One region of the Comamonas sp. F1-6 genome, then DNA from elsewhere that is predicted to be linked to it. Evidence: riboswitches for the same ligand, from Rfam matches in the RefSeq annotation. Region 1 holds a riboswitch; each other region holds the start of a gene.
What was found. Region 1 has a riboswitch for thiamine pyrophosphate ahead of thiC (phosphomethylpyrimidine synthase ThiC). Riboswitches for the same ligand answer to the same signal wherever they lie in the genome.
Positions count from the first base shown of each region.

Region 2: linked by a shared signal. The riboswitch ahead of AAIL66_RS04045 (long-chain-fatty-acid--CoA ligase) and the one ahead of thiC (phosphomethylpyrimidine synthase ThiC) in region 1 are both predicted to bind thiamine pyrophosphate.
Region 3: linked by a shared signal. The riboswitch ahead of AAIL66_RS14640 (FAD-dependent oxidoreductase) and the one ahead of thiC (phosphomethylpyrimidine synthase ThiC) in region 1 are both predicted to bind thiamine pyrophosphate.

Region 1 is NZ_JBCPWN010000006.1:118,116-121,386, forward strand. It holds gene thiC (phosphomethylpyrimidine synthase ThiC) at 1-1,187, opposite strand, end outside; TPP riboswitch at 1,447-1,564, opposite strand; gene AAIL66_RS08520 (nitroreductase) at 1,646-2,305, opposite strand; gene AAIL66_RS08525 (ABC transporter substrate-binding protein) at 2,490-3,271, shown strand, end outside.
Region 2 is NZ_JBCPWN010000003.1:26,088-29,358, reverse strand. It holds gene AAIL66_RS04050 (acyl-CoA reductase) at 1-682, opposite strand, end outside; gene AAIL66_RS04045 (long-chain-fatty-acid--CoA ligase) at 679-1,773, opposite strand; TPP riboswitch at 1,844-1,935, opposite strand; gene AAIL66_RS04040 (TonB-dependent receptor) at 2,246-3,271, shown strand, end outside.
Region 3 is NZ_JBCPWN010000013.1:91,678-94,948, reverse strand. It holds gene AAIL66_RS14650 (thiazole synthase) at 1-171, opposite strand, end outside; gene thiS (sulfur carrier protein ThiS) at 330-527, opposite strand; gene AAIL66_RS14640 (FAD-dependent oxidoreductase) at 633-1,727, opposite strand; TPP riboswitch at 1,791-1,952, opposite strand; gene thiD (bifunctional hydroxymethylpyrimidine kinase/phosphomethylpyrimidine kinase) at 2,018-2,890, shown strand; gene AAIL66_RS14630 (SH3 domain-containing protein) at 2,957-3,271, opposite strand, start outside.

The DNA.
Region 1 (3,271 bases):
CCCAGCGAGAAGCTCACGTCATACTGCTTCATGATGTCGCAGATATCCTCGAAATGCTCGTAGAGGAAGCTCTCGCGGTGATGAGCCATGCACCACTTGGCCATGATGGAGCCGCCGCGCGAGACGATGCCGGTGCGGCGCTGGGCCGTGAGGTGGATGTAGGCCAGGCGCACGCCGGCGTGGATGGTGAAGTAGTCCACGCCCTGCTCGGCCTGCTCGACCAGGGTGTCACGGAAGATCTCCCAGGTCAGATCCTCGGCAATGCCGCCGACCTTTTCCAGCGCCTGGTAGATGGGCACGGTGCCGATGGGCACGGGCGAGTTGCGCACAATCCAGTCGCGCGTGGTGTGGATGTTCCTGCCGGTGGACAGGTCCATGACATTGTCCGCCCCCCAGCGAATGGCCCAGACCAGCTTTTCCACCTCTTCCTCGATGCTGGAAGTCACGGCCGAGTTGCCGATGTTGGCGTTGATCTTGACCTTGAAATTGCGGCCGATGGCCATGGGCTCGATTTCAGGGTGGTTGATATTGGCCGGAATGATGGCGCGGCCGCGCGCCACTTCGTCGCGCACGAATTCGGGTGTGATGATCTTCGGGATCGCTGCGCCCAGGCTGTTGCCGGCCAGGCGCAGCTCGCGCGCCGCGTCCTGCTGGTACTGCGCCATCCATTCACGGCGACCGTTTTCACGCAGGGCCACATACTCCATCTCGGGCGTGATGATGCCGCGCTTGGCATAGTGCATCTGGGTCACGTTCTGGCCAGATTTGGCACGGCGCGGCTGGCGCTGCAGCGCGGCCGCCTCGGCGCGCAACTGGTCCACGCGTGCATCTTCCTCGCCGCGCTTGCCGCCGTCGTCCAGCGCCACACGCAGGCGACCCACGTAGTATTCGCTGTCGCCGCGCGCTTCGATCCAGGCACCTCGCACGCTGGGCAAGCCCTGGCGCACGTCGATCTGTACGGCGGGGTCGGTATAGGGACCCGAGGTGTCGTAGACGCTGACCTGCTCTCCATTGGTGAGCGCAATATCGCGGACCGGCACACGCAGCTGCGGATGCAGCGCGCCACTCAGATAGCTCTTGGTCGATGCGGGAAACGGCTGGCGCGACTGTGCCAGCAGCTCGGCAAAACGGGCGGCATCGGGGGCATGACCTGCAGCAGGCGTAAAAATGGAATCAGGGGCGTTCATCGCAGTCTCCTCAAAGCGGTTGAAGTGCATCAAACGCTCCGTGGAGTGCGGCCCTGCTCTGATCTTGCCCTGCACGGGCCCGGCCCGCTATGGGGTATCCGGCCTGTGCCGCCGAAATTCTGCAATTTCGGCCTGGTTCTTCACGCACCGGCTGTCCAGAAAAGACAAAACCCCAGTGCGCGAGGCGCCTGGGGTTTGCTGTGCCTATGGCTTTCAGGGTTGGCACTCGCGCCAGTTGCCCTGTCAATCCATCGGCCCTGCGTCAGGGTCCCGCTCTTCTTCCGCCGGTATGAACCGGATCAAGTTCGTCGGGTTCGCCTGCACTGTTTTCACAGTGACTGGCATCTCAGCGCTTTCGCACACCCCGGAGCTGCACGCAGTATAGGCTGGTTTTGCCACAATTTGCGCACTCTTGAAGCTGTTTAACTATCCTGACCCTCAAGCGTCTAATCCGCCGTTCAATCCAGCCCCTGCAACACCAGCCATTCATTGCTGGCAGCACGGCTTGCGCGCCACTGGTTGATGGGCGCGCTGACATCCTCGTAGCCCAGGGCGATGCCGAAGGCAATCTGGTAGCCATCCGGCAATGCCAGCTGTTCGATCAGCATGTCGTTGTACATGCGCCAGAAGCCCTGGGCACAGGTGGCCAGACCTTTCTCCACGGCCAGCAGCATGAAGGACTGCAGATAGATGCCCAGATCCACCCATTGCGCATAGCCCATGCGCTCCTCCACGGCCACGAAAATGCCCACGGGCGCACCGAACATCTGGCCGTTCTTGGCCAGTTGGGCCAGACGTGCTGCCTTGTCCTCTCGACCGATATTGATTGCGCGGTAAAGATCTTCGCCGTTTCCAAAGCGGCGACTGCGGTAGGGTTCCCACAAACCGGGTGGATAGGACAAGCCGGGGCGCTGCACGGCCTCGGTCTCCCTGGCCCTGGCGCACAGATCCTTGAGCGCCTGTCCGCCCACTGCGGTCACACGCCAGGGCTGCATATTGCCGCCGGACGGCGCCTGTGCTGCGGTCTCCAGCAAGTCCCGCAACGTGGCAGCAGCCACGGCCTGCGGCAGAAAAGCGCGCACCGAACGACGCTGCTGCAATGCTTGACGAATATCCATCTCTTCTACTTTCCTAAATCGCTGGTGTGCAGTGTAGGAGCTTGCGGCATTTTCCCGAGTCGCCGTGGATACCTTGTCGCAGCCGCCCCGGTGCTTGCCCTGATGGCGCGCCCTGCTCCAACTGCGACCATGCTGGCTGCCCGTCGCAGTGACTGGGTACTCACCACCTCAGGAGATGACTCTGATGAAGCCTCGCTCTGTTTGCTCCGCTACCGCTTTTTCCCCAAGAACATTGACGCTGGCACTGGGATGCCTGCTGACCGCTGCAGGCGCTCAGGCGCAGGACAAGATTCGCATCGGCTTCATCACCGATATGTCGGGCCTCTATGCCGATGTGGACGGCAAGGGCGGAGCCATGGCCGTGCAGATGGCCGTGGACGACTTTGGCGGCAAGCTGCTGGGCAAGCCCGTCGAGGTGCTGACGGCCGACCACCAGAACAAGGCCGATATCGCGGCCAGCAAGGCACGCGAGTGGTTCGACACCCAGGGCATGAACATGCTGATCGGCGGCACCACCTCCAGTGCAGGTCTGGCCATGGGCAAGGTAGCCGATGAGAAGAAAAAGGTCTACATCATCAACGGCGCGGGCACTTCGGCCCTGACCAACGACCAGTGCAGCCCCTATTTCGTGCACTATGCCTATGACACCGTGGCGCTGGCCAAGGGTACGGGCAAGGCAGTGGTGGAGCTGGGCGGCAAGAGCTGGTTCTTTCTGACGGCCGACTATGCCTTTGGCCAGGCGCTGGAAGCCGACACCACCCGCGTGGTCAATGCCGCTGGCGGCAAGGTGCAGGGCAACGTCAGGCACCCGCTGAACACAGCCGACTTCTCTTCCTTCCTTCTGCAGGCTCAGAACTCCAAGGCCCAGATTCTGGGCCTGGCCAATGCAGGTGGCGACACCATCAATGCCATCAAGTCGGCACGCGAGTTCGGCCTGACCAAGACCATGAAGCTGGCCGGCCTGCT
Region 2 (3,271 bases), on a different contig from region 1:
CCTCGCCACCTGCACCGCGCCACCACACCACGGCCAGGCAATCGGCCAGCGGCGGGTGGACCTCTGCCAGCAGGCGTGCAAACCATCCCGCAAACAAAGGCTCGGCACTGGCCAGCTTACCAATCGCAGGGGCCTTGACCAGCAAGCCGCAGACCAGGCTCCACAGCGACAGCGCAGGTACGTTGCCGGCCCAGCTATGCACCAGCAGATCCGGGCCGAAAGCACGTACGGCCCCGCCCTTGGCTGCCGGTTGAAAACCATCGAGTACCGCCGGATTGGCAAAATCCTCGGCCACAAAGCGCTTGAGCTGCGCTGCACGAAAGGTCTTGAAAAATCCTGTCAGCCCCAGCCGCACCATATCGGCGTCATAGCCGCTGACCACGGGCAGCCAGGCTTCGGCCTGCTGGCGGTAGATGTCGTTACGGTCAAGCAGGCGGGCCATCGCACGATCGACGGCATCGATGATCTCGGCCACCGGCATGGGGCGCAGATGGGCGGCCGCGGCCTTGCGCACACGGCAGGCCAGTGCCTGCATCTGCGGCGCCGTCAGCACGGGCACGCTGACTTCCAGCCTCTGGCCGTCGCGGGACTCGAAGTCCAGCGTCTGCCACTGCACTTCGTCGTCGCCCAGGCCCGGCAGGTAGCCTGCCTTGATACGCTGCACCTTGCGCTGCTTGCTCATGCGCCGGCAGCTTTCACAAACTCTTCAACCGCCAGCGAGCAACCCTTGGCGGCGGCGCCCTCGGCGCGCCCTAGCAGCAAAAAGCCGTCTTTTTCCTGCGAGCCGGCCCACAGGCCCACATCCTCGGTCAGTATGGTGGTCACCGCGTTGTAGTTGGCCAGATCGCAATGCACCAGAATGCCGCGCTCACCAGCTGCCACGTCCCTGCCGGTGATCGGCTCCACCAGACGCGAACGAATCCAGTGCGGACCGGACTTGACCGAGGGCAGAATCGCATTGCCATCGTCATAGAACTGGGTACTCAGCTCCGTCATGCCATACATATTGATGCACAGACTGCGCGGCACGCCCAGCAGCTGCGAAAGCTCGGCATAGAACTCCTCGAGCGGCAGCTCGCGCGACTGCCCCTTGTAGCCGCCCGTATCCAGTACGCGGCTGCCTGCAGGCAGGCGAAAGCTGCGGCCCTGCGCACGCAGGGCATCCATCACATGGACCAGGCTGAAGCTCGCGCCCAGCAACGCAAACGGCTGGCCACTGCGCTCGGACTCTTCCAGCGCGGCACACAGGGCCGGCATGTCCAGCCCTTCCGAGTTCAGATAGTAGCGGCTGCCTGCCGAGCCGAATTCGGAACAGGCCAGGGCCAGATAGTGGGCCAGCGAGGAATTGGGCATGGCCTGCTCATCGGGAAACAGAATGCCCATGGGCATGCGCTCCAGCCCCTGCATGAAACGTCTGGCGAAATAGCGCTTCATGGACAGGTCGTAGACATCGAGCTGCGGATGGAAATGACGTCCGCGCGCAGCGCGTCCCGTGGTGCCGCTGGTCATGAATACGCGCTCGGCGGACGACGGCGGCTCGCTGCGCAGCTCCATGGCCTTGAAGGCATCGATGGGCACAGCCGGAACATCGCGCCAGCTCCTGACATTGCGCAGCGTAGCACCGCGTCGCTGGCAAAAGCTGCGAAACGGCGCATTGCATTCGTACTGGTAGGCGAAAAGGCGCAGGGCGAGTTGATTGAACTGGTCGTCGGTGCAGTCATCCATTGCGATGAAAGCAAGCAGATCTGCGACCAGCGAAGCGGCCTTGTCCATGAAATTCCTTCGAGAGCGGGGACATCATGCTCCGAAGGCTTGCTGACCATGCGAGAACGCACTGCCCTGAGGTCAGCTTGCAAGCTCTTCTTCCGCCGGTATGAACCGGGTCAAGTTCGCGGGTGTAGATCTCAGCACTGGCGTGCACCCCGGAGCGCGGCGCCATCTTACCCCAACGGCATCACTGCAAGGGGGCTGCACCGCCGCATGAAAGTCGCGTCACTTGTAACCTGGGGTAATGCTCCAGCACGGGCAAGAAGGACATACAGGGCAAAAACATCAAAATACTGCTGCCCAAATACAATCGACCCAGCACCGCAAGCTGCCTGAGACGTAACCTGCCACGGCGCCGACAATCACGCAGGTACGCCATGCCTGAAAGCGCGGCATGTCGCGTCGCTGGACTGCGTCAGCAGAGCTTGCAAGCCATCCAGGGCACTGAACGCCCGCCCCAAGCCCCAGAGATATTCACATGCATTTTTCGCGCCTTTGTCATCTGGCAGGCTGGCCTGTGGCCGCCGCCGGACTGCTGCTGACGGCACAGTCCGCAACAGCCCAGCAAGCCGCCGCCCAGCCGGAACTGCCCCAGTTGTCCGAAGTCACCGTGCGCAGCACCTTGCAGGAGTCTGCACTTGAGCAAACCCCGGCCTCCGTGACCGTGCTCGACGGCGAGCGCATGCGCGAGCGCAATCTGCAGGTCAATCTCTCGGAGTCCCTGAGTGCAGCTCCGGGTCTGCAGCTGCAGAACCGTCAGAACTACGCGCAAGACCTGCAGCTGTCGATTCGCGGCTTTGGCGCACGATCCACCTTCGGCGTGCGCGGCATACAGATCTATGTGGACGGCATCCCCTCCACCATGCCCGATGGCCAGGGTCAGACCAACAATATCGATATCGCCTCGCTGGAGCGCGTGGAAGTGCTGCGCGGTCCTTACTCCGCCCTCTACGGCAACGCCTCTGGCGGCGTGATCAATGCCTATACCGAACGTGGTGAAGGCGCGCCCTCGATGCAAAGCAGCTTTGCACTGGGCAGCGACGGCCAGAAGCGCCTGGGCCTCAAGGCCAAGGGCGAAACCAACGGGATTGGCTATGTGCTCAGCGCCAGCCGTTTTCTCACCGACGGCTACCGGGCCCAGAGCGCGGCGGACAAAAACCTGTTCAACGCCCGCATCGATGTCAAGCCCGACGAATACAGCCAGCTAACCCTGGTCGCCAACCATGTGGACATCGATGCCAAGGACCCCGGCGGCATCACGCCCAAGGACTGGGCGGCAGATCCGAAGGCTGTGGCGTCCAACCCCTTGCTCTACGATTCGCGCAAAAGCGTGAAGCAGACCCAGGCCGGCCTGACCTATGAGCGCCAGCTGGACGGCGGCCAGGCACTGCGCCTCATGGCCTATGCCGGTCAGCGCGAAATGATGCAGTTCCAGTCCACACCCAAGGCATCGCAGACCGGCTACAGAGGCGGAGTGATCGGTCTCAAGCGCGACTATGGCGGC
Region 3 (3,271 bases), on a different contig from region 1:
CGCATTGCTGCCCTGGCGGCGCAGCGAGGCCGTGACCATGGCGGGCCTGGAACGCTCCACAGCCGCTTCGAGAATCGCGGGCGAGGGATAGCGCGAGGTGCCCAGCAGCAAGCGGCTTTCAAAACGTTGGCCGTAGAGAACCAGGGTGTCGTCGGTGGTTTTTGTATTCATGATTTATCTATATCTCTTGTCTTTGTACCGCAATGCGTGTGAAGCCCAGTGAGCCTCAAACAGACATGTGCCCAGTCAGTGACACCGAGCAAGAGCCGCCTCGCCGCGAGGGTGTCGTCCCCTGGGGGAAGGCGCGAAGCGACTCAGGGAGGTCATTCCTAGCCGCCTGTCACTGGAGAGATGACTTCCATCCTGTCGCCCTCGTTGAGCGCATGGTCGGCGTACTGCGTCTTGGGCACAAACACCGTGTTGACCGCCACGGCAAACGGGGGCTTGGCCTGCATCTGCGCCAGCGCATCGGCCACGGTGGCATGGGCTTGCAGCTCGGTGGCTTGCTGGTTGAGGGTGATCTTCATGGCATGAAACAGAAAATAAAGCGGGTGCTAAGTTAAACCTCTGCACGGCGGCGCTTGCGTGCGCAGGAGGTGCAAGTGCTGTGCGCCAAAGTTCGGGCTCGCGGCTCAGCCGCGATGCACGGCGACATCGAACTCGCGCGCCAGCGGCGAGTCGTTGCGGTCCACCAGCTCCAGCACCACGTCGAGCATGGCGGGCGAGATCATGAAGCCGTGGCGGTAGAGGCCGTTGACTTCCATGACGCGCGGCGTCAGCAGGCGCACGGCGGGCAGATTATCGGGCAGGGTGGGGCGGCACTGGGTGGCGATCTCCACAATCCGGCCTTCGGCAAAGCCCGAGTGCACGGTATAGGCCGCGCTCAGCAGCTCCAGCGTGGAGCGCACGCTGGCCGGCGACATATCGTCGGATTCGATCTCGGTCGCGCCAATCACGAACAGATGGTCTTCCTTGGGCGCGATATAGATGGGGTAGCGTGGATGGATCAGGCGTGTGGGGCGCTGCAGCGTGACTTCGGGCGCATGGATGCGCACCACCTCGCCGCGAATGCCGCGCAGCTGCTTCCATTGGCTGCGGGCACCCAGGCCCCGGCAGTCGAACACGAAGTCGGGCTGGCCGGCCGCGCCGGGACGGAAGTCGCCGACCTCGCGCGGGCTGTCCCAGTGCAGCTGCACGCCCAGGGCGCTGAGCTTGTCGACCAGCGCCGTCAGCAGCTGGCGGTTGTCGAGCTGGCCTTCGCCGGGCAGATAGACGGCCTGGTTGAAGCGTCCCTGCAGCGCGGGCTCGCAGTCCTGCAGCGCCGCGCCGGTCTTCTCCTGCATGGCCGGCAGGCTGGGGTTGATGCGCCGGTTTTTCTCCAGCAGGCCGAAAAAGCGTGCCGCATCGCCCTGATCCTGGCGGTGCCAGAGAATCAGCGTGCCGTTTTGCTGCAGAAACACATGCTGCTCGAGCTGAGCTATCAGCTCGGGCCAGCGCTTGAGCCCATGCTGGCCCATGCGCACCACGCCGGGCTCGGTAATGGCCGACTCGGCCAGCGGCGCCAGCATAGCAGCCGCCACGCGCGCCGCAGCACCATCGCCTTGCGGGCCATGGGCGTCATAGAGGTCGATGGCGTGACCGCGCTGGGCCAGGGCCAGAGCCAGCAGACGGCCCATGAGGCCGCCGCCGAGAATTGCGATCTTTGAAGAAGCTTGTAGCAATGACATGTGCAAATCGTTTTCCATCCGGACACAGGAACAGGGCCATGTGCAGGACAAAACGCGGCATGCCTTGCGGCTTGTGAAACTCCCCACGCCAGCATGACCTGGATCGGGTGCAGGGGGCACAGGGCACGGATGGTGCTCTGGTGCGCAGCCCGTGGCTGGCGCAGCCCCAGGGTGTTTCTCAGTCCGCACAGGCTGCTTGCCTGCGGGACACCCCTGTTTCGTCCGCTGGACATTACAGCACAACCGCAAACAGCACGCATTGACCATGCGCATGGGCGATAATTTTTGCCATGACAGTGATTGCTTCTTCCTCCATCTCCGGCGCCGCAAAAAAGCGCTATGCACGCGTGCTCTCCATAGCCGGCTCGGACAGCGGCGGTGGCGCCGGTATCCAGGCCGACCTCAAGACCTGTGCGGCTCTGGGCTGCTACGGCATGACGGCGATCACGGCCATCACCGTGCAGAACACGCTGGGTGTGACGGGTATTCACGGCATTCCGCTCGATACCGTGCGCGGCCAGATCGATGCCGTTGTGCAGGACATAGGCGTCGATGCCGTCAAGATCGGCATGCTGGCAACCCCCGATGTGGTGAGCGTGGTGGCGGATGCTATCCGTCGCCACGGTATCAGGAACGTGGTGCTGGACCCCGTGATGGTGGCCACCAGTGGTGACCGCCTGATCGTTCCCGAGACGGCACAGGCGCTGGTCCAGGAGCTGTTCCCGCTGGCGACGGTGATTACCCCCAATCTGGATGAAGCAGCTTTGCTGCTGGGTCGCAACATCGACGGCATTGGAGCGTTGGATGCGGCCGTGGCCGATCTGCTGGCCATGGGGGCGCCGGCCGTATTGCTCAAGGGCGGGCATCTGAGCGGCGATCTGGTCATGGATGTGCTGGGCCGGCAAGGCCAGCAGGTCGGCGACTATCTGCGCCTGCAGTCGCAGCGCATCGTCACCCATAACGGCCATGGCACGGGCTGCACGCTGTCGTCGGCGATTGCCTCCTTCCTGGCTCAGGGGCTGGCGCTGGAGGCCGCAGTGACCGAGGCGCGCCGCTATATTCTGGGCGCCATCGAGGCGGGAGCCGAGGTCTATACCGGCCAGGGTCACGGCCCCCTCAATCATGGCTATGCGCCGCGCGCGCAGCTGATCGTCGAAGGCTGATTGCCGGCACCCGCAAAAAAGGCCCGCTGCTGCAGGCCTTTGCTTTGGGTGTTCGTGTTGCAGGGCTTACCAGCCCCAGACCAGATTCTTGGCCACCCAGCCGCTCTGGCCGTTGCTGCGCTGCACCTGGGCCCAGCTGCCTTGCTTTTTCAGAGTCTGCAGCACCTCATGCTGCTCCAGCTTGCCCACGCGCTTGTGCTTCTGGCCGGGGCCGGAGCGCAGATTGGCTGTGCGCGCCGTCACCACCATATGCGGGCTCTTGCTGGTCAGCGGGGCGTGGACCCAGCCCAGCGTGGACTCATAGTCCTTGACGCGCAGCCACTGGCCCTTGCGCTGGGTGACTTGCAGCGGATAGCCCTTGCTCAGTTCCCAAAGGGTTGC